One region of the Rhizobium sp. K102 genome, then DNA from elsewhere that is predicted to be linked to it. Evidence: predicted binding sites of a transcription regulator. Region 1 holds the regulator's gene; the other holds the start of a gene.
The links. Region 1 encodes LexA, which represses DNA repair genes until DNA is damaged. Its sites were predicted from a motif close to TGTTCNNNNTGTGTTCNG; they were not measured.
Positions count from the first base shown of each region.

Region 2: a site for LexA is predicted at 3,685-3,702, ahead of MHI61_RS24415 (helicase-related protein). Genes of this name have one in related genera too.

Region 1 covers NZ_CP092436.1:1,577,907-1,586,926, reverse strand. The annotation lists gene MHI61_RS13670 (ComEC/Rec2 family competence protein) at 1-1,548, shown strand, start outside; gene lexA (transcriptional repressor LexA) at 1,529-2,248, opposite strand; gene MHI61_RS13660 (VOC family protein) at 2,443-3,339, shown strand; gene kdsA (3-deoxy-8-phosphooctulonate synthase) at 3,336-4,181, shown strand; gene eno (phosphopyruvate hydratase) at 4,319-5,593, shown strand; gene MHI61_RS13645 (septum formation initiator family protein) at 5,730-6,050, shown strand; gene pdhA (pyruvate dehydrogenase (acetyl-transferring) E1 component subunit alpha) at 6,196-7,242, shown strand; gene MHI61_RS13635 (pyruvate dehydrogenase complex E1 component subunit beta) at 7,259-8,656, shown strand; gene MHI61_RS13630 (pyruvate dehydrogenase complex dihydrolipoamide acetyltransferase) at 8,672-9,020, shown strand, end outside.
Region 2 covers NZ_CP092436.1:3,743,871-3,752,890, forward strand. The annotation lists gene MHI61_RS24410 (RNA-binding S4 domain-containing protein) at 1-303, opposite strand, end outside; gene MHI61_RS24415 (helicase-related protein) at 306-3,524, opposite strand; gene MHI61_RS24420 (DUF3309 family protein) at 4,330-4,485, shown strand; gene MHI61_RS24425 (YMGG-like glycine zipper-containing protein) at 4,512-4,772, shown strand; gene MHI61_RS24430 (beta-ketoacyl-ACP reductase) at 4,939-5,664, opposite strand; gene MHI61_RS24435 (acetyl-CoA C-acetyltransferase) at 5,736-6,917, opposite strand; gene phaR (polyhydroxyalkanoate synthesis repressor PhaR) at 7,156-7,731, shown strand; gene MHI61_RS24445 (hypothetical protein) at 7,726-8,133, opposite strand; gene rpmF (50S ribosomal protein L32) at 8,281-8,466, opposite strand; gene MHI61_RS24455 (glutathione S-transferase family protein) at 8,622-9,020, opposite strand, start outside.

The DNA.
Region 1 (9,020 bases):
GTGACCGACGAGCGGCGCGCCATCTCGAAGGAAACGACGGAGGCGCTGCGCCAGTCCGGCCTTGCTCATATCGTGGCGATCTCGGGCCTTAACATGGCGTTGTCAGCCGGCATCTTCTTCGTCGGTTTTCGAATGCTGCTCAGCCTCGTTCCCGGTGTCGCTCAAGCCTATCCGACAAAGAAGATCGCTGCTGCCGGCGCACTCGTCGCCGTCACAGCCTACTTCCTGATCTCAGGATTCGGGGTTTCGGCCGAACGCGCCTTCATTATGATGGCGATCATGCTGATTGCCGTCTTCTTCGACCGGCCGTCGATCAGCCTACGCAATGTCGTTCTCTCGGCGCTCATCATCATCGCCATTTCACCCTCCGAAGTCTTGGGTCCGAGCTTCCAGATGTCCTTTGCCGCGACTTTGGCACTGGTATCGGGCTATCAGCTGTGGAAGGACCGGCGCGTCCGGGAGAACGCGTTGCTGAAGCTGCCGGTGCTGCGGCCGGTCGTGGCGGTCGCCGGTTTCTTCGGCGGCGTCTTCCTGACCTCGCTGATCGGCGGATTTTCCACGGCGCTGTTTGCGGTCGAGCATTTTCATCGCCTGACCGCTTATGGCCTGCCGGCAAACCTTGCGACAATGCCGATCATCTCCTTCATCGTCATGCCGGCCGGACTGCTGGCGATGTTGCTCATGCCGTTCGGTCTGGACGCTCCGCTCTGGAAGGTGGTCGGCTTCGGCCTCGATCTGGTGATTGCGGTCGCCAAGACGGTGTCCGGCTGGGGCGGCGATATCGACCTCGGCCGCTTGCCCGCCTGGTATTTCGCGGTCGCCGTGGCAGGCTTTCTGCTGCTGACGCTGCTCCGCACCCGGTTGCGCCATGCCGGCACATCGATCCTCGCCGTCTCGACGCTCATCGTGCTCACTCTGCCGGGGTCCCGGCCACCGGATCTGGTAATATCCGAGGATGGTGGTCTGGTCGCGCTTGTCGCGACGGCGGCACTGGCTTCCAACCGCGAAAATCCGCCGGATTTCATCTTCGGCCAGTGGCAGAGAGCGCTGGTCCTGCCGGCGCACTACCCGCCGAAGATTCTGGATGGCCCTGCCATCCCGCCACCGGGTGAGGACCGCCGCGTCAGGCTGTCCCGCGACCAGCAGAATGACGCGAGGACGGCAATGGTGGCCGCTGCAGCCGGCGGTGAGGTAAATCGATTTTCCTGCGTCAAGAAGGCCTGGTGCATAGCCAGGCTCGGCAATGGCCATGTCGTCGCCGTCATCGACAATGCCGCCTATCTCGGCCCGGCCTGCGACGCCGGCGAGATTGTCGTGACCGCGGTGCGCCTGCGTTTCGACCGCTGCCGCTCGGGTGCGACGCTATTCACCGGCGAGACGCTGCGCAGGACCGGTTCCGTCGAACTGCGTTTTGCGCAGACGGGATTCGAGGTCGCAACCGCATTCGATGTTTTGTCGCGTCCATGGATGCGCCATCGCGCCTATGATTGGCGCAAAGACAGTTTTACCGAATCCGGCCCGTCCGCTGTCAGTGATAACGGCGAATGAGGCCGACCAGCTTGCCCTGCACCTTGACCCGGTCAGGCCCGAAAATACGGGTCTCGTAAGCCGGGTTGGCGGCTTCGAGGGCGATCGAGGCACCTTTGCGGCGAAAGCGCTTGAGCGTCGCTTCCTCGTCGTCCACCAGCGCAACGACGATATCGCCGGGACTTGCGGTGCTGCCGTTGCGGATAATCACCGTGTCGCCGTCGAAGATTCCGGCGTCGATCATCGAATCGCCCTTGACCTCCAGCGCATAATGCTCGCCCGAGCCGAGCATATCCGCGGGAACGACGATGTCGTGCGTGTTGTTCTGGATCGCCGAGATCGGAACGCCGGCGGCGATCCGGCCCATGACTGGCACGGACACAGTGTTGCCGTTGTCGGCGATCGGCTTTGCGGGGGCGGGGGCGGCGACCGGCTGGGGCTTGCCGAGGCTGCCTTCAATAACGCTCGGTGAAAAACCGCGGCGCGGCTGAAGACTGGGGCTATAGGCCTCCGGCAGCTTGATCACTTCCAGGGCCCGGGCCCGGTTCGGTAGGCGGCGAATGAAACCACGTTCCTCCAGCGCCGTGATCAGGCGATGAATGCCGGATTTCGAGGCGAGATCCAGGGCATCCTTCATCTCGTCGAAAGAGGGCGGAACGCCGGATTCCTTCATGCGCTCATGAATGAAAAGGAGAAGCTCCTGTTGTTTGCGCGTGAGCATCGACGTCAGACCCCGTGATTGAAACAAATCCAGAACGGACACTATATGTTCCATATGTGTTCCGCAAGTAGCTAAATTTCCGTAAAACTTCGCACCAACTCGTCGAGATTTTTATTTTCATTCGCCGGATTGGCGCACATGTCTTGCATTGGGGTGGTGCTGTCGCACATCTCTGGCGTGTCAGGAGGGATATCATGATCGCACATTCCGCCAAACCGCACCCGCTGGATCATGTCGTACTGCCCGTCGTCAATATCGACCTGGCGCGCGAAAGGCTCGGCAAGCTCGGCTTTACCGTCGCCGCCGATGCGCGCCATCCGTTCGGAACGGAAAATGCCTGCGTTTTTTTCGCCGACAAGACCTATATCGAGCCGCTCGGCGTGGCGAGTGTCGAGGAGAGCGAGACAGCGGCCCGCCAGGGCAATGTCTTCATCGCCCGCAATCGCGCCTTCCGCTTCCGCTGCGGCGAGGAGGGACTTTCGGCGTTGGCCTTTCTCACCGAGGATGCCGGCCTCGATCATCGGCGATTCGTGGGCAACGGCGCGAGTGGCGGCGAGATGTTGCAGTTCAGCCGGCCGATGCGGATGCCGGACGGTTCGGAAAGCGTCGGCAGCTTCAAACTGGCCTTTTCAGGAGATCTGCGCGCGCCCGACTTCTTTCTCTTCACCTGTCAGCGCATCAATTCGTTCCCGGCCGGTCGTGCCGCCCTGGAGACGCATGCCAATGGCGTGACCGGCATTGCCGAGATCGCGCTTTGTTCGCCGGAGCCGGCTGCGTTTGCCGCCTTCGTTGGTCTTGCGGTCGGGCAGACGGTGGTGGAGAAAACCGGTTTCGGCATGAAGATCGCGGCATCCAATGCCAAGATCAGCCTGATGACGCCGGAAGGGCTGGAGGCCTATTTCGAGCTTGTCGTTTCCGCCGCCGATCGTGGCCTGCGCGGTCAGGCAATCCTCTTCACCGTCACCGATCTTGCCGTGACAGAAGCGCATTTGGCTGCTAACGGAGTGACATACACACGCAAGAACAATCGCATTCTGGTGAAGCCCACGCCCGGGCAGGGCGCGCTTTTTGCCTTCGAGGAACCACGATGAGCACTGATACCAATTCCGAAGTCAAGATCGGCGAGGGCGCAGGCCAGGTCACCTTTTCCAACACCGGCCGCCTGTCGCTGATTGCCGGCCCCTGCCAGATGGAAAGCCGCGACCACGCCTTCATGATGGCCGGCACGCTGAAGGAGCTCTGCGCAAAGCTCGGCATCGGCCTCGTCTACAAGAGCTCTTTCGACAAGGCGAACCGCACGTCGCTTTCGGCCGAGCGCGGCATTGGCCTTGAAAAGGGCATGGAGGTCTTCGCCGACCTGAAGAAGGAGTTCGGCTTTCCGGTCTTGACCGACGTCCACACCGCCGAACAATGCGCCGAGGTGGTGGAGGTGATCGACGTTCTGCAGATCCCCGCCTTCCTCTGCCGTCAGACCGATCTTCTGATCGCCGCCGCTCGGACCGGCCGCGTCGTCAACGTCAAGAAAGGCCAGTTCCTCGCCCCCTGGGATATGAAGAACGTCCTGAAGAAGCTCAATGCCAGCGGCAATCCGAACGTGCTGCTGTGCGAGCGCGGCGCTTCCTTCGGCTACAATACGCTGGTTTCCGACATGCGCTCGCTGCCTATCATGGCGGCGATGGGCGCGCCCGTCATTTTCGATGCGACCCATTCCGTCGCCCAGCCGGGCGGGCAGGGCGAATCCTCGGGCGGTCAGCGCGAATTCGTTGAAACGCTGGCGCGGGCAGCCGTGGCGACGGGAATTGCCGGCGTCTTCCTCGAAACCCACCAGGACCCTGACAACGCGCCGTCCGACGGCCCGAACATGGTTTATCTCAAGGATATGCCGCGCTTGCTTGAGAAGCTGCTTGCCTTCGACGCGGTCGCCAAGGCTTGATGTTCAACAGGCTGACTTGATCGTGGTTTAGGCCACGTCAGACGCCTCGCAGGCGGGGAATTGCGGCATTGTAATTTGCACGCCTTCGATTATGACAGGCTTCGAACGATTGATCACCCACCGAGCAGGAAGAACCCATGACTGCAATCACCGATATCATCGCCCGCGAGATCCTCGATAGCCGTGGCAACCCCACCGTCGAAGTCGACGTCTATCTCGAAGACGGCAGCATGGGCCGCGCGGCCGTTCCCTCGGGCGCCTCGACGGGTGGGCATGAGGCGGTCGAGCTGCGCGACGGCGGCAAGCGCTACCTCGGCAAGGGCGTCGAAAAGGCGGTCGAGGCCGCCAACACCGAGATCTTCGACGCCATCGGCGGTATCGACGCCGAAAACCAGATCCAGATCGACAACATCATGATCGAACTGGACGGCACGCCGAACAAGTCGCGCCTCGGCGCCAACGCCATCCTCGGCGTCTCGCTTGCCGTCGCCAAGGCTGCCGCCCAGGCTTCCGGCCTGCCGCTCTACCGTTATGTCGGCGGCGCTTCGGCGAGTCTGCTGCCGGTGCCGATGATGAACATTATCAACGGCGGCGCCCACGCCGACAATCCGATCGACTTCCAGGAATTCATGATCCTGCCGGTCGGCGCCGATACGATCGCCGAAGCCGTGCGCATGGGTTCGGAAGTCTTCCACACACTCCGCAAGGAACTTGCAGCCCAGGGCCACAACACCAATGTCGGCGATGAAGGCGGTTTCGCACCGGGCCTGAAGAGCGCCCCTGAGGCCCTCGACTTCATCATGAAGTCGATCGAGAAAGCCGGCTACAAGCCGGGCGACGACATGTGCCTCGGCCTCGACTGCGCCTCGACCGAATTCTTCAAGGACGGCAAATACGTTCTTGAAGGTGAAGGCCGCACGCTCGAATCGGGCGCCATGGCCGAATATCTGGCCGAGCTCGCCGACAAATACCCGATCATCTCGATCGAGGACGGCATGGCCGAAGACGACTGGGACGGCTGGAAGGCGCTGACCGACCTGATCGGCAATAAGACGCAGCTCGTCGGCGACGACCTCTTCGTCACCAACTCCGCCCGCCTTCGCGACGGCATTCGCATGGGTGTCGCCAACTCGATCCTCGTCAAGGTCAACCAGATCGGTTCGCTGACGGAAACCCTCGATGCGGTCAATACGGCGCACAAGGCGGCCTACACCGCCGTCATGTCCCATCGCTCCGGCGAAACCGAGGATTCGACCATCGCCGATCTCGCGGTTGCCACCAACTGCGGCCAGATCAAGACAGGCTCGCTGTCGCGTTCCGACCGCCTTGCCAAATACAATCAGCTGATCCGCATCGAGGAAGGCCTCGGCCCGCAGGCGCAGTATGCCGGCCGCTCGATCATCCGCGGCTGATCGAATCTGAACGTCAATGGCTTAACCCGCGCCCTCCCGGCGCGGGTTTTTTATTGCTCCTGTTTACGGTCAACGAACGGTTAATCTCTGCGCGTTATGCTGAACGAATTGGTAATGCGTTCAAGAGCATACGTGTATGTGGACAAAGCATCATAAGAAGAGAAAATTCGGCCGGTTCGTCATCCCGGCCATGACGGTCGCCTTCCTCTCCTATTTCGGTTATCATTGCGTTCATGGCGATTACGGCCTGCGGGCGACGGAGACGTTCGAGCGTCAGCGTGTCGCGCGCGAAAAAGAGCTTGCGGTGTTGAAGGCGAAGCGCGAACATTTGGAAGGTCAGGTCGCGCTCCTCAGTGACGGTTCGCTCGACAAGGACATGTTGGATGAAAAGGCGCGATATCAGCTGAATATGTCGCGTGCGGACGAGATCGTCATATTCAACCACTACTCCAATTAACCGGAATTCGGTTAATTCTTATTTCTGCTTTGTTTCCAATAGTTTAGTGACGAATACGAGCCATGCAATTATGGCATTGCTGTGGTCAAATTTCTTCCCTATGGTACGCGCCACCGAGAAACGACAAACCCATAGGGAGGGTTGAATGGCGCCGCGAAAGACCGCGACCGTTTCCAGCCGCAAAACTGCAGCAAAACCAGCAGCCAAAGCATCGAATGGAGGCCCGGTAGCCGACTTCGATCGGGATGAGGAACTCAAGGCCTATCGCGAGATGCTTTTGATCCGCCGCTTCGAGGAGAAGGCCGGTCAGCTTTACGGCATGGGCTTCATCGGCGGCTTTTGCCATCTCTACATCGGTCAGGAAGCTGTCGTCGTCGGCATGCAGATGGCGCAGAAGGAAGGCGACCAGGTCATCACCGCCTATCGCGACCACGGCCATATGCTCGCAACCGGCATGGAAGCGCGCGGCGTCATGGCCGAGCTGACCGGGCGCCGCAGCGGCTATTCCCACGGGAAGGGCGGCTCGATGCACATGTTCTCCAAAGAGAAGCATTTCTACGGCGGCCACGGCATCGTCGGCGCTCAGGTTTCACTCGGAACCGGCCTTGCCTTTGCCAACCATTACCGCGGCAACGGCAATGTCTCGATCGCCTATTTCGGCGACGGCGCCGCCAACCAGGGCCAAGTCTACGAGAGCTTCAACATGGCCGCTCTCTGGAAGCTGCCGATCGTCTATATCGTCGAGAACAACCGCTACGCCATGGGTACGTCGACGGCCCGCGCCACCGCGCAGTCGAACTACTCGCTGCGCGGCTCCGGCTTCGGCATCCCCGGCATCCAGGTCGACGGCATGGACGTCCGCGCTGTCAAGGCGGCGGCCGACGAGGCGCTCGAACATTGCCGCTCCGGCAAGGGCCCGATCATTCTCGAAATGCTGACCTATCGTTACCGCGGCCACTCCATGTCGGACCCGGCGAAATATCGCTCCAAGGAAGAAGTGCAGAAGATGCGCTCCGAGCAGGATCCGATCGAGCAGGTCAAGGCGCGCCTCATCGAAAAGGGCTGGGCCTCGGAAGACGATCTAAAGGCGATCGACAAGGATGTACGCGACATCGTCGCCGACAGCGCCGATTTCGCCCAGGCCGATCCGGAGCCGGATGCATCCGAGCTCTACACCGACATTCTGCTCTAATCGGGGGAGGGAACCCATGCCTATCGATATCCTCATGCCCGCCCTCTCTCCGACGATGGAAGAAGGCACGCTGTCCAAATGGCTGAAACAGGAAGGTGACAAGGTCACCTCGGGCGACGTGATCGCCGAAATCGAAACCGACAAGGCGACGATGGAAGTCGAAGCCGTCGACGAGGGCGTCATCGGCAAGCTGCTCGTCGATGCCGGCACAGAAGGCGTCAAGGTCAACACCAAGATCGCCGTGCTGCTGCAGGATGGCGAATCGGCCGACGCGATTTCCACTGCTCCTGCTGCTGCTCAGCCGGCTCCGGTCGCCGCGCCGCAGGTTGCCCAGGAAGAAAAGCCGACCAATAGCGGTTCTGCTTCCGCACCGCTTCCGGCCGAGCCGAAGGCTGCCGTTCCGAACGACCCGGAAATCCCTGCCGGCACCGAAATGGTGTCGATGACGGTGCGCGAAGCGCTCCGCGACGCCATGGCCGAAGAAATGCGCGCCAGCGACGACGTCTTCGTCATGGGCGAGGAAGTCGCCGAATATCAGGGCGCCTACAAGGTCACTCAAGGCTTGCTGCAGGAATTCGGCCCCCGCCGCGTCATCGATACGCCGATCACCGAGCATGGCTTTGCCGGCGTCGGCGTCGGCGCCGCCATGGCCGGCCTTCGCCCGATCGTCGAATTCATGACCTTCAACTTCGCCATGCAGGCGATCGACCACATCATCAACTCGGCCGCCAAGACGCTCTATATGTCCGGCGGCCAGATGGGCGCTCCGATCGTCTTCCGCGGTCCGAACGGTGCGGCCGCCCGCGTCGGCGCCCAGCACAGCCAGGATTATGCGGCCTGGTACAGCGCAATCCCCGGCCTCAAGGTCGTCATGCCCTATACGGCATCCGACGCCAAGGGCCTGCTGAAGGCGGCCATCCGCGATCCGAACCCGGTGATCTTCCTCGAAAATGAAATTCTCTACGGCCAGCACTTCGACGTGCCGAAGCTCGATAATTTCGTCCTGCCGATCGGCAAGGCCCGCATCCATCGTTCGGGCAAGGACGCTACCGTCGTCTCCTTCGGCATCGGCATGACCTATGCGACGAAGGCGGTTGCCGAACTCGAGAAGATCGGCATCGACGTCGAACTGATCGACCTTCGCACCATCCGCCCGATGGATCTTCCGACGGTCATCGAATCGGTCAAGAAGACCGGCCGTCTGGTCACCGTCGAGGAGGGTTATCCGCAGTCCTCCGTCGGTACCGAAATCGCCACCCGCGTCATGCAGCAGGCCTTCGATTATCTCGATGCGCCGATCCTGACGATTGCGGGCAAGGACGTGCCGATGCCTTACGCCGCCAATCTCGAAAAGCTGGCGCTTCCGAACGTCGGCGAAGTCGTCGATGCGGTGAAGGCTGTTTGCTACAAATAAAGGGAGGGTATCTCGATGCCGATCAATATCACGATGCCCGCCCTCTCTCCGACCATGGAAGAAGGCAATCTTTCCAAGTGGCTGGTCAAGGAAGGCGACAAGGTCAAGTCAGGCGATGTGATCGCCGAGATCGAGACCGACAAGGCGACGATGGAAGTCGAAGCCGTCGATGAAGGCACGGTCGCCAAGCTCGTCGTTGCCGCCGGCACCGAAGGTGTCAAGGTCAATGCGCTGATCGCCGTTCTCGCCGCCGATGGCGAGGACGTGGCCGCTGCCGCAAACGGTGCGGGTTCGCCCGCTCCCGCCAAGGCTGAAGCCGCTCCGGCTGCGAAGGCCGAGGCTGCACCGGCGAAGGCTGAGCCCG
Region 2 (9,020 bases), 2.2 Mb from region 1:
TTTTGCCTCATCCGGCGGCGGGGATTGGTCATCATAGAGGAGGCGGGCCTCCTCATAGGGACCCCGCCGCTCCCCGGCGAGACGTACGATGAGAACGACGTCACGCCGTTCCAGCGTCAACTCGATGCGGTCGCCCGGCTTGACCATCTGACTCGGATGGCTGCAGCGCTCGCCGTTGATGCGAACGTGCCCCGACTGGACATGGCTCTGCGCCAGCGAACGCGACTTCACCATGCGCGTGAAGAACAGCCACTTGTCGATGCGCTGGCGCGAACCGCTTGCCGGCTGTGTCTCCCCGCCCATGACTACTTCTTCATCTGTTCCTTGAGAGCGGCGAGCTTGGCGAAGGGCGAATCCGGATCGATCGGCTTCTCCTTGCGTGGCGGCTTAGCCTCGAAGCGCAGCGGCTGTGCGCCGCGATTGTTGTTGCGATCGTTACGGTCATTGCGATCGTTGCGCTCGCCGCGATCCTTGCGATCGCCACGGTCCTGCCGGTCGCCGCGCGACTGGTCCTTGCGCTCGCCGCCCCTTGCCTGCTGCGGCCGGCCATCGCGACCGCCGTCCTTGCCGCGGTTGTTGCGGTTGTTGTCGCGTCCGTCGCCGCCGCGATTGCCCTCGCCGCCTTCACCGCCGCCCGGACGGCGATTGCGCTCGCCGCGCTCCTGGTTCTGCCCGCGATCGTGGCCCTGGCCGCCGCGGCGTTCGCCATGACCACGCGCCTGGCGATGATTATCGTTACGGCCGCCGAGGCGCCACAGAAGAACCGGCTTCGGTTCCGCCGGTTCGCCAGCCTCCCCGGAAGCAGCGGCCGCGTCGCCGGCAGCCGAAGCCTCCGCCGAGGCGGATGTTTCGACCGCTTCGGCCGCAGGGTTGCCTTGGAGTGCTTCTGCCGCGGGCGCGTCGGCTGTGGCCAAGGCCGCCTCGGCTGGGGATGGCTCGGAAGCAGTCTCCTCCGCCGCCGCGTCGGCGTCGTCATGATCGGCTTTTTCCACCGTCTCTTCCGCGGAGGTTTCCGCAGCGGCGGCAGGCGCCGAAGCGGCGTCCTGCACGGCAAGATGAGCCGAGGCCTCTTCCGCCTTCACGGCATCGGCGCGATAGCCGAGACCCTTGAGGATTTCTTCCATGTCTTCGAGCGTCGCGCCGAGGATCGACAGCATCGCCGTCGTCGTCGTGAAGCGGCGGCCGTCATAGGCGCCCTCCGGACGGTTGTTCTGACCGGGTTTCCACTGCAGCAGCGGACGGATGATATCGGCAAGCCGCTCAAGAATGTCGATTCGCACGGCGCGCTTGCCGAGGAAACGGAAGCCGGCGAGCTTGTAGAACATCCGCTCGTAGCTCGGATCAGTCACGACGGAGGTTCGGCCGGCGGCCAGCACGGGAATAAGGTCACCGTAACCCGGCTTGTCGAGACCGTCGTTCTTCAACGCCCAGAGCAGCGTGATCAGTTCGGCCGGCGCCGGCTTCAGAAGTGCCGGCACGAAGATATGGTAGGCGCCGAAACGCACGCCGTAGCGACGCATGGAGGCGCGGGCCTCCTGATCCAGCGACTTCACCTCCTCGGTCACGTCACGACGGAAGAGCACGCCGAGATTTTCGACGAGCTGGAAGGCCAGCCCCTTGGCCAGCCCCTGCAGGTCCTCGGCGCGCGACAGATCGTCGAGCGGCTTCAGCACCGTGCTGATATGATGATTGACGAAGCGCTCGATGCGGGCGGCGACGTGATCGCGGGCATTGCCCGTCAACTGTTCGTCGGCCAGCAGGATCACCCGCGGGCGCATGACGTGATCGCTGCCCGAAAGCCGCGCCACCGGGTCGCCGAGCCAGCGGATCAACCCGTCCGAGCCGATCGCCAGATCGCTATTGCCGGCGGCATGCATCCGCGCCGCTCTGGCTTCGAATTCGAGCGCGAGCGCCTTCTGTGACGCAGCCTGAACCGCCTTGGCATCCGGTCCGTCCGTTCCCGCCACCGGCGTGAAACGGAATCCGCTTAACTGCCCTACATGATGTCCTTCAACGAAGACATCGCCATTCACACTGATTTCAGCTTCCAGCATCGCATTCTCTCTCAGGCGCTTCATGAGCACAGATGTCCTGCGATCAACAAAGCGTTTCGTCAACCTTTCATGTAACGCATCGGACAATCGATCTTCGATTTCCCGCGTCTTTTCCTGCCAATGTGTCGGATCAGCCAGCCAGCCGGGCCGATTCGAAACATAGGTCCAGGTCCTTATCTGCGCGATTCGCGCCGAAAGCGTGTCAATTTCCCCATCTGTCCGATCGGAGCGATGAACCTGCTCCGCCAGAAACTGCTCGTTCACCGTGCCATAGCGGACGAGATCGGAAAAGAGGGTCGAGATAAGATCGGCATGTTGTGCCGGAGTGATACGCCGGTAGTCGGGAAGTGCGCAAGCCTCCCAGAGTTTTTCGACGCGGGCCGGCCGATCGGCGAGATCGATGACCTCGGGATAGCGCGAAAGCTGTTCGAGCGCCTGCTGGTCGACCGCGGGCAGTGCTCGCGTCAGCCCCGCCACGCGCGGTCCCGCCTCGAGGCTGGCGCGCAGCGCTTGGATCGAGGAAAAGTCCATCTCGGTCGTGCGCCACTGCAAGACTTTGACACTGTCGAATTCATGGCCTTCGATGCGCTGCACCAATTCTTCTTCGAAGGGCGAGACCTGGCCGGTGACGCCGAAGGTTCCGTCGCGGACGTGCCGCCCGGCGCGGCCGGCGATCTGGCCGAGTTCACCCGGATTGAGGTTGCGGAACTGGTAGCCGTCGAATTTTCTGTCCTGGGCGAAAGCGACGTGATCGACATCGAGATTGAGGCCCATGCCGATCGCATCGGTCGCCACCAGATATTCGACGTCGCCCGCCTGATAAAGCGCGACCTGCGCATTGCGGGTGCGCGGGCTGAGCGCGCCCAGCACGACCGCCGCACCGCCGCGCTGCCGGCGGATGAGCTCGGCTATGGCATAGACCTCGTCGGCCGAAAAAGCGACGATGGCGGAGCGCTGCGGCAGCCGGGTGATCTTCTTCTGCCCGGCATAGAAAAGATGCGAAAGCCGCGGTCGCTCGACGATGGTGATACCGGGCAGGAGCTGCTGCAGGATCGGCCGTATCGTTGCCGCGCCGAGCAGCAGCGTCTCCTCACGGCCGCGAAGGTGCAGGATGCGGTCGGTGAAGATATGGCCGCGCTCGAGATCGCCGGCGAGCTGCACCTCGTCGATCGCGACGAAGGCGGCCTTGGTGTCGCGCGGCATCGCTTCGACGGTACAGACGGAAAAACGTGCGTTGGCCGGCGAAATCTTTTCCTCACCGGTGACCAGCGCCACGTTCTGCACGCCGACCTTCTCCACCACCCGCGTATAGACCTCGCGCGCCAGCAGCCGGAGCGGCAGGCCGATCACGCCGGTCCCGTGCGCAACCATGCGCTCGATGGCATAATGGGTCTTACCGGTATTGGTTGGTCCGAGCATCGCGGTCACACCGCGCCCGCTCAGAATCATCGGCTGCGAAGTCAGAGTCATGGTCCATGCAAATGAGGCAGGCGGCCCCAGGAAAACTGTCGCCTCGCGACGGAGGCATAGAACACATGGACAGCTGCCGCCGCAAACGCAAGGGCAGATTTTAAAATGCTTCCGCGATTACGACCTTTGCGAGTCATCGGGAACGCCTGCATTTCCGATTCGGAACAGCGTGAGAACGAATCAGCGACGAATCGCTGACTCCCGCTGATTCAGCTTTTGTTCACGGCTAAGTATTGATTTTGAATCACTTTTTCCCACTAGATGCTGAATCGCGAGACTCTGTCCCGTTCGCATTTCCGTCGCCTTGCCGGCTGTCTGCCGCGCGCTTTTTGCCGAGCGAAATTCCACCCAAATTAACCCTCGACCAAATCCGGAACGAATCGGAGACGAATCGCCGACCGAACCGCTTTCACCTTTCGTTCATGGCGAGATCTGGTGCCGCCGCCCTATGCCGCCGCTAGATGCAGGGAGGCGACAGATCCTCATGTCTCACCGTTCGGGCGGGCGTTAACCTTTTGACGACCAAATTCACACAGTCTTAACCCGGAAACCGCTTGCGCGATCGGATCGATCAAAAACGGAACGAATCACCGACGAATCGGAGACATTGCGACTTTCCCGCTTTGTTCATCGCAACATATTGTATTTAAACGTCTTTTTAACCATATCGACAACTTTCCGGGAAAGACGGATCGCAAACCATGAATCGCGTCGCATCACAATTCGCGCGCTCAACCGGGAACAAAAATCGCCAATGCGTGTTTCTTGTCCATTCAGATTGCGGATGAAATGAAGGAAATACACCATGCTTGGCACGATACTTCTCGTTATCCTCATTCTGCTCTTGATCGGAGCCCTGCCGAATTGGGGTTATAGCCGTGGCTGGGGCTATGGACCTTCCGGCGGTTTGGGGCTAGTTCTCGTCATTATCATTATCCTTGTACTAATGGGCCGCATCTAAAGCCCGACAACCTGGGGAGTTACGACATGATGAAGAAGATAGTTCTCGTTGGCGCGCTTGTAGGCGCTCTCGCATCCTGCACGGCGACCGAGCAGGGCACGGCAATCGGCGCCGGCACCGGTGCGGTCATCGGCGGCGCGGTCACCAACAGCTGGGGTGGTGCCGCTGTCGGCGCCGTGGCCGGCGGTCTGACCGGCGCTCTGATCGGCCAGTCGGTCGAACGCCGCGGCTACTGCATCTATCGCGACCGCTACGGCCGCCGCTACGAGGCCCGCTGCCGCTACTGACCGGCAAGCTCATATCGGACTTCCCAACGGGCGCTTCGGCGCCCGTTTTTCTTTGCGGCCGCCAACGGTGGCATGCCGGACAGAAAAGGAGCGCATCCAGTCGGATGCGCTCCTTTTTCAGTCTACGCGATCATTTCGAAATCGATTCCGATGCTCGCAGAATGAGCTAGACGAAGAACTGTCCGCCATTGGCCGTCAGCGTCGAGCCGGTAATGAAGCCGGCATCGTCGGAGACGAGGAAGGTGACGCAACGGGCGATCTCTTCCGGCTCGCCGAGACGGCCGACGGGAATCTGGGGAATGATGCGTTCGTTCAGCACTTTCTCCGGCACGGCAAGCACCATTTCCGTTCCGATGTAACCGGGGCAGATGGCGTTGACCGTGATGTTTTTCGCTGCCCCTTCCTGGGCAAGCGCCTTGGTGAAACCGAGATCGCCGGCCTTGGCGGCCGAATAGTTCGCCTGGCCCATCTGGCCCTTCTGGCCGTTGATCGATGAGATGTTGACGATGCGCCCGAAGCTGCGGTCGCGCATGCCTGTCCAGACCTGATGGGTCATGTTGAACAGGCCGGTGAGGTTGGTATTGATCACCTCGTGCCACTGCTGCGGCGTCATCTTGTGGAACATTGCATCGCGGGTGATGCCTGCATTGTTGACGAGAATCTCGACCGGTCCGATCTCGCTTTCAACCGTGGCGATCCCTTCACCGCAGGCGGCGTAGTCCGAAACGTCCCACTTGAATACGGCAACGCCGGTGACCTCGTGGAAGGCTCTGGCCTTCTCGTCATTGCCGGCATAAGTCGCCGCAACCCTGTATCCGGCGTTTTTCAGGGCCATGGATATGGCTGCGCCGATGCCGCGTGTACCTCCGGTGACCAGAGCCACTCTGCTCATGTTCCGCTCCCCTTGTGTTTTCGCCCGCGTTTGGCGGGATTTCAATCAATGACGGATCGTATCGTATGCTATTAAAATGCCTCGAAGCACATTGCGACGCCCATGCCGCCGCCGATGCAAAGCGTGGCCAGGCCCTTCTTCGCGCCGCGGCGCTTCATTTCGAACAACAGCGTGTTGAGAACACGCGCGCCGGAAGCGCCGATCGGATGGCCGATCGCAATCGCCCCGCCATTGACGTTGACGATGGCCGGATCCCATCCGAGATCCTTGGTGACGGCGCAGGCTTGCGCCGCAAAAGCCTCGTTGGCTTCGACGAGATCGAGATCGCCGACCGACCAGCCGGCCTTTTCGAGCGCCTTGCGGGACGCCGGGATCGGGCCGGTGCCCATGATCGAAGGATCGACGCCCGCCGTTGCCCAGGAAACGATGCGGGCGAGCGGCTGGATGCCGCGGCGGACCGCTTCGGTTTCGCTCATCAGCACCGCGGCGGCGGCGCCGTCGTTGAGGCCGGAGGCATTTGCAGCCGTCACCGTGCCGTCCTTGTCGAAGGCCGGACGCAGCTTGCCCATCGCCTCCAGCGTGGCGCCGTGACGGATATATTCGTCGGCATCGATGGTCACGTCGCCCTTACGCGTCTGGATGACATAGGGGATGATCTCATCGGTAAAGCGGCCGGCTTTCTGGGCGGCCTCCGCCTTGTTCTGCGAAGCGACGGCGAACTGATCCTGCTCGTCGCGCGAAAGCTGCCATTGGCGCGCAATATTCTCGGCGGTGATGCCCATGTGGTAACCATGGAAGGCATCGGTCAGGCCGTCCTTGATCATCGTGTCGACCATCTTCGCGTCGCCCATCTTGACGCCGCCGCGCAAATGCACGGCATGCGGCGCCATCGACATGGATTCCTGGCCGCCGGCAACGATGATCCTGGCATCGCCGGTGGCGATCTGCTGCATGCCGAGCGCGACGGCACGCAGGCCGGAGCCGCAGAGCTGGTTGACGCCCCAGGCCGTCGCTTCCTTGGGAATACCGGCCTTGATCGCCGCCTGGCGGGCCGGGTTCTGGCCTTCGCCTGCGGCCAGCACCTGGCCGAGGATCACCTCGTCGACTTCGCCGGCGTCGACGCCGGCGCGCGCGAGCGCACCCTTGATGACCGCCGCGCCGAGTTCATGGGCGGGGACCGTTGCGAAAGCGCCGTTGAACGAACCGACTGCGGTTCGACCTGCGTTGGCGATGACGACGGATGAATTGCTCATGGGGAGGCTCCTCGTTTTTCGTCCCACTTACATAAGGGGAAACTGGCAAAGCTTTGAGCACAAGTCAAACGCGAAGACCGGCCGTCGGCATTTTTCGGCGGCGGCCAGTAAAGCCATTTCGTATGATCTGTTAAAGGTTTGCCGCATCGCACAAAGAGATTGTCACCGGCCTTCTTTTGCGTTTACAGTCTGAAGTGGAGGAACATCCATAAATCAGACGGGGGTTCAGGAGACTGATATGGCGAAGAATGAGGGTCAGATAGTCATCAAGAAATACGCCAATCGCCGCCTGTACAATACAGGCACCAGCACCTATGTGACGCTGGAAGATCTGGCGGAGATGGTGAAGAGGGGCGAGGATTTTACCGTCCAGGATGCAAAAAGCGGAGATGACATCACCCATTCGGTGCTGACCCAGATCATCTTCGAACAGGAATCGAAGACCGGCAACACACTGCTCCCGATCTCCTTCCTGCGCCAGCTCATCACCTATTACGGTGACCAGATGCAGATGGTCGTGCCGAGCTTTCTCGAACATTCGATGCGCGCCTTCAGCGAACAGCAGGCGCAGATGCGCGAGCAGGTGAACCGCGCCTTTGGTGAAACGCCGCTCGGCAAGAACCTGCAATTGCCGATGCAGATGGTCGAGGACCAGGTTCGCCGCAATACGGAGCTGTTTCAGCAGGCAATGCAGATGTTCTCGCCTTTCATGAACCCGCCGGCTGCCAAGGAAAGCCGCAAGGCCGAGGCCAAGGATATCGACGAGCTGAAGGAACAGCTCCGCGCCCTTCAGAACAAGCTCGATAACCTATAAGCCGATCGAGACATCCCGCCCGGCGCTTCGGATCGAAACGGCAAAACCGCCGATCACATCGATTAGAGCGATCGTCATCAGTATGAAGAATACCTGCGTCGCAGCGTCCTGGACGAGCAGAAACTCGACCAGGAAGGCGATGAACACCAGCATCGACAAGATGTGGTTGATGAGGTTGCCGGGGCCGGTTCTGGTTGCCTTCAGGATTTCGAAGAAGAGCACGACGAGCGCTATGACGATGAAGAGATCACCGAGCGCCATGCTCCAGATCGCGCCCGAGAGCATCGACAGCACAATGATGTCGTGCTGCAGCGCTGCAATGCCGCCGTCGCCCATCAGGCCGAGCATCGCCAGGTTGTAGAGAATAAACGGGATAATCATCAGCGGCATGGCGGCTATCATCGGCAATCTCTCCTTGGCGACCGGAAGAATACTGCCGTAAACCGTTGCCCCACCGCAAGTCATTGCAAATATTATATCGCCGAAATGCAAAAGGCCGGCGTGACGCCGGCCTCTGAAACTTTCGAGCGGACAAGCCGGATCGGAAAATTATGCGCTTTCCTTCGGCGTCAGGACCTGGCGGCCACGATACATGCCGGTCTTCAGGTCGATGTGATGCGGGCGGCGCAGTTCGCCGGAATTCTTGTCTTCGACATAGGTCGGAGCCTTCAGCGCATCAGCCGAACGGCGCATGCCGCGCTTGGACGGGCTCGTTTTTCTCTTCGGTACAGCCATTTCTCTTACTCCACTTGCGGGCAAAACATTCCCACGGCCAGACTGGCGGCCGAAACGGACATGTCGCGATTTCGGAAATTTTGCGCGCTTATACATGCAAGGGGCGGCCTTGACCAGTCCCCATGAATATTTTTTGCGAGGCGACGATTCCTGCCTCAGACTTCGTCTTCCGCCACGATCCAACGTTCGGCGCGGGCCGCCTCTTCCCATTTGCGCCAGGCCGGATGCGCCTTCATCGTCGTCATATAGGCGAGCGTGTCGTCCCGATCGACGAGGTCATAAATGTCGAACCGGTTGACGACAGGCGCAAACATCGCATCCGCACCGCTGAAGGCACCGAAGAGAAACGGTCCGCCGGATTTCTGCAGAAGGTCGCGCCAGATCGTCTCGATACGGCTGATATCGGCGGCGACACCATCCGGCAAGACGATCCTGGCCTTCGGCCGGCGGATATTCATCGGGCAGGCGCCGCGCAGGGCCCGGAAGCTCGACAGCATCTCCATCGAAACCGAACGGGCGAGCGCCCGCGCAGCGCGATCCCTCGGCAGAAGGCC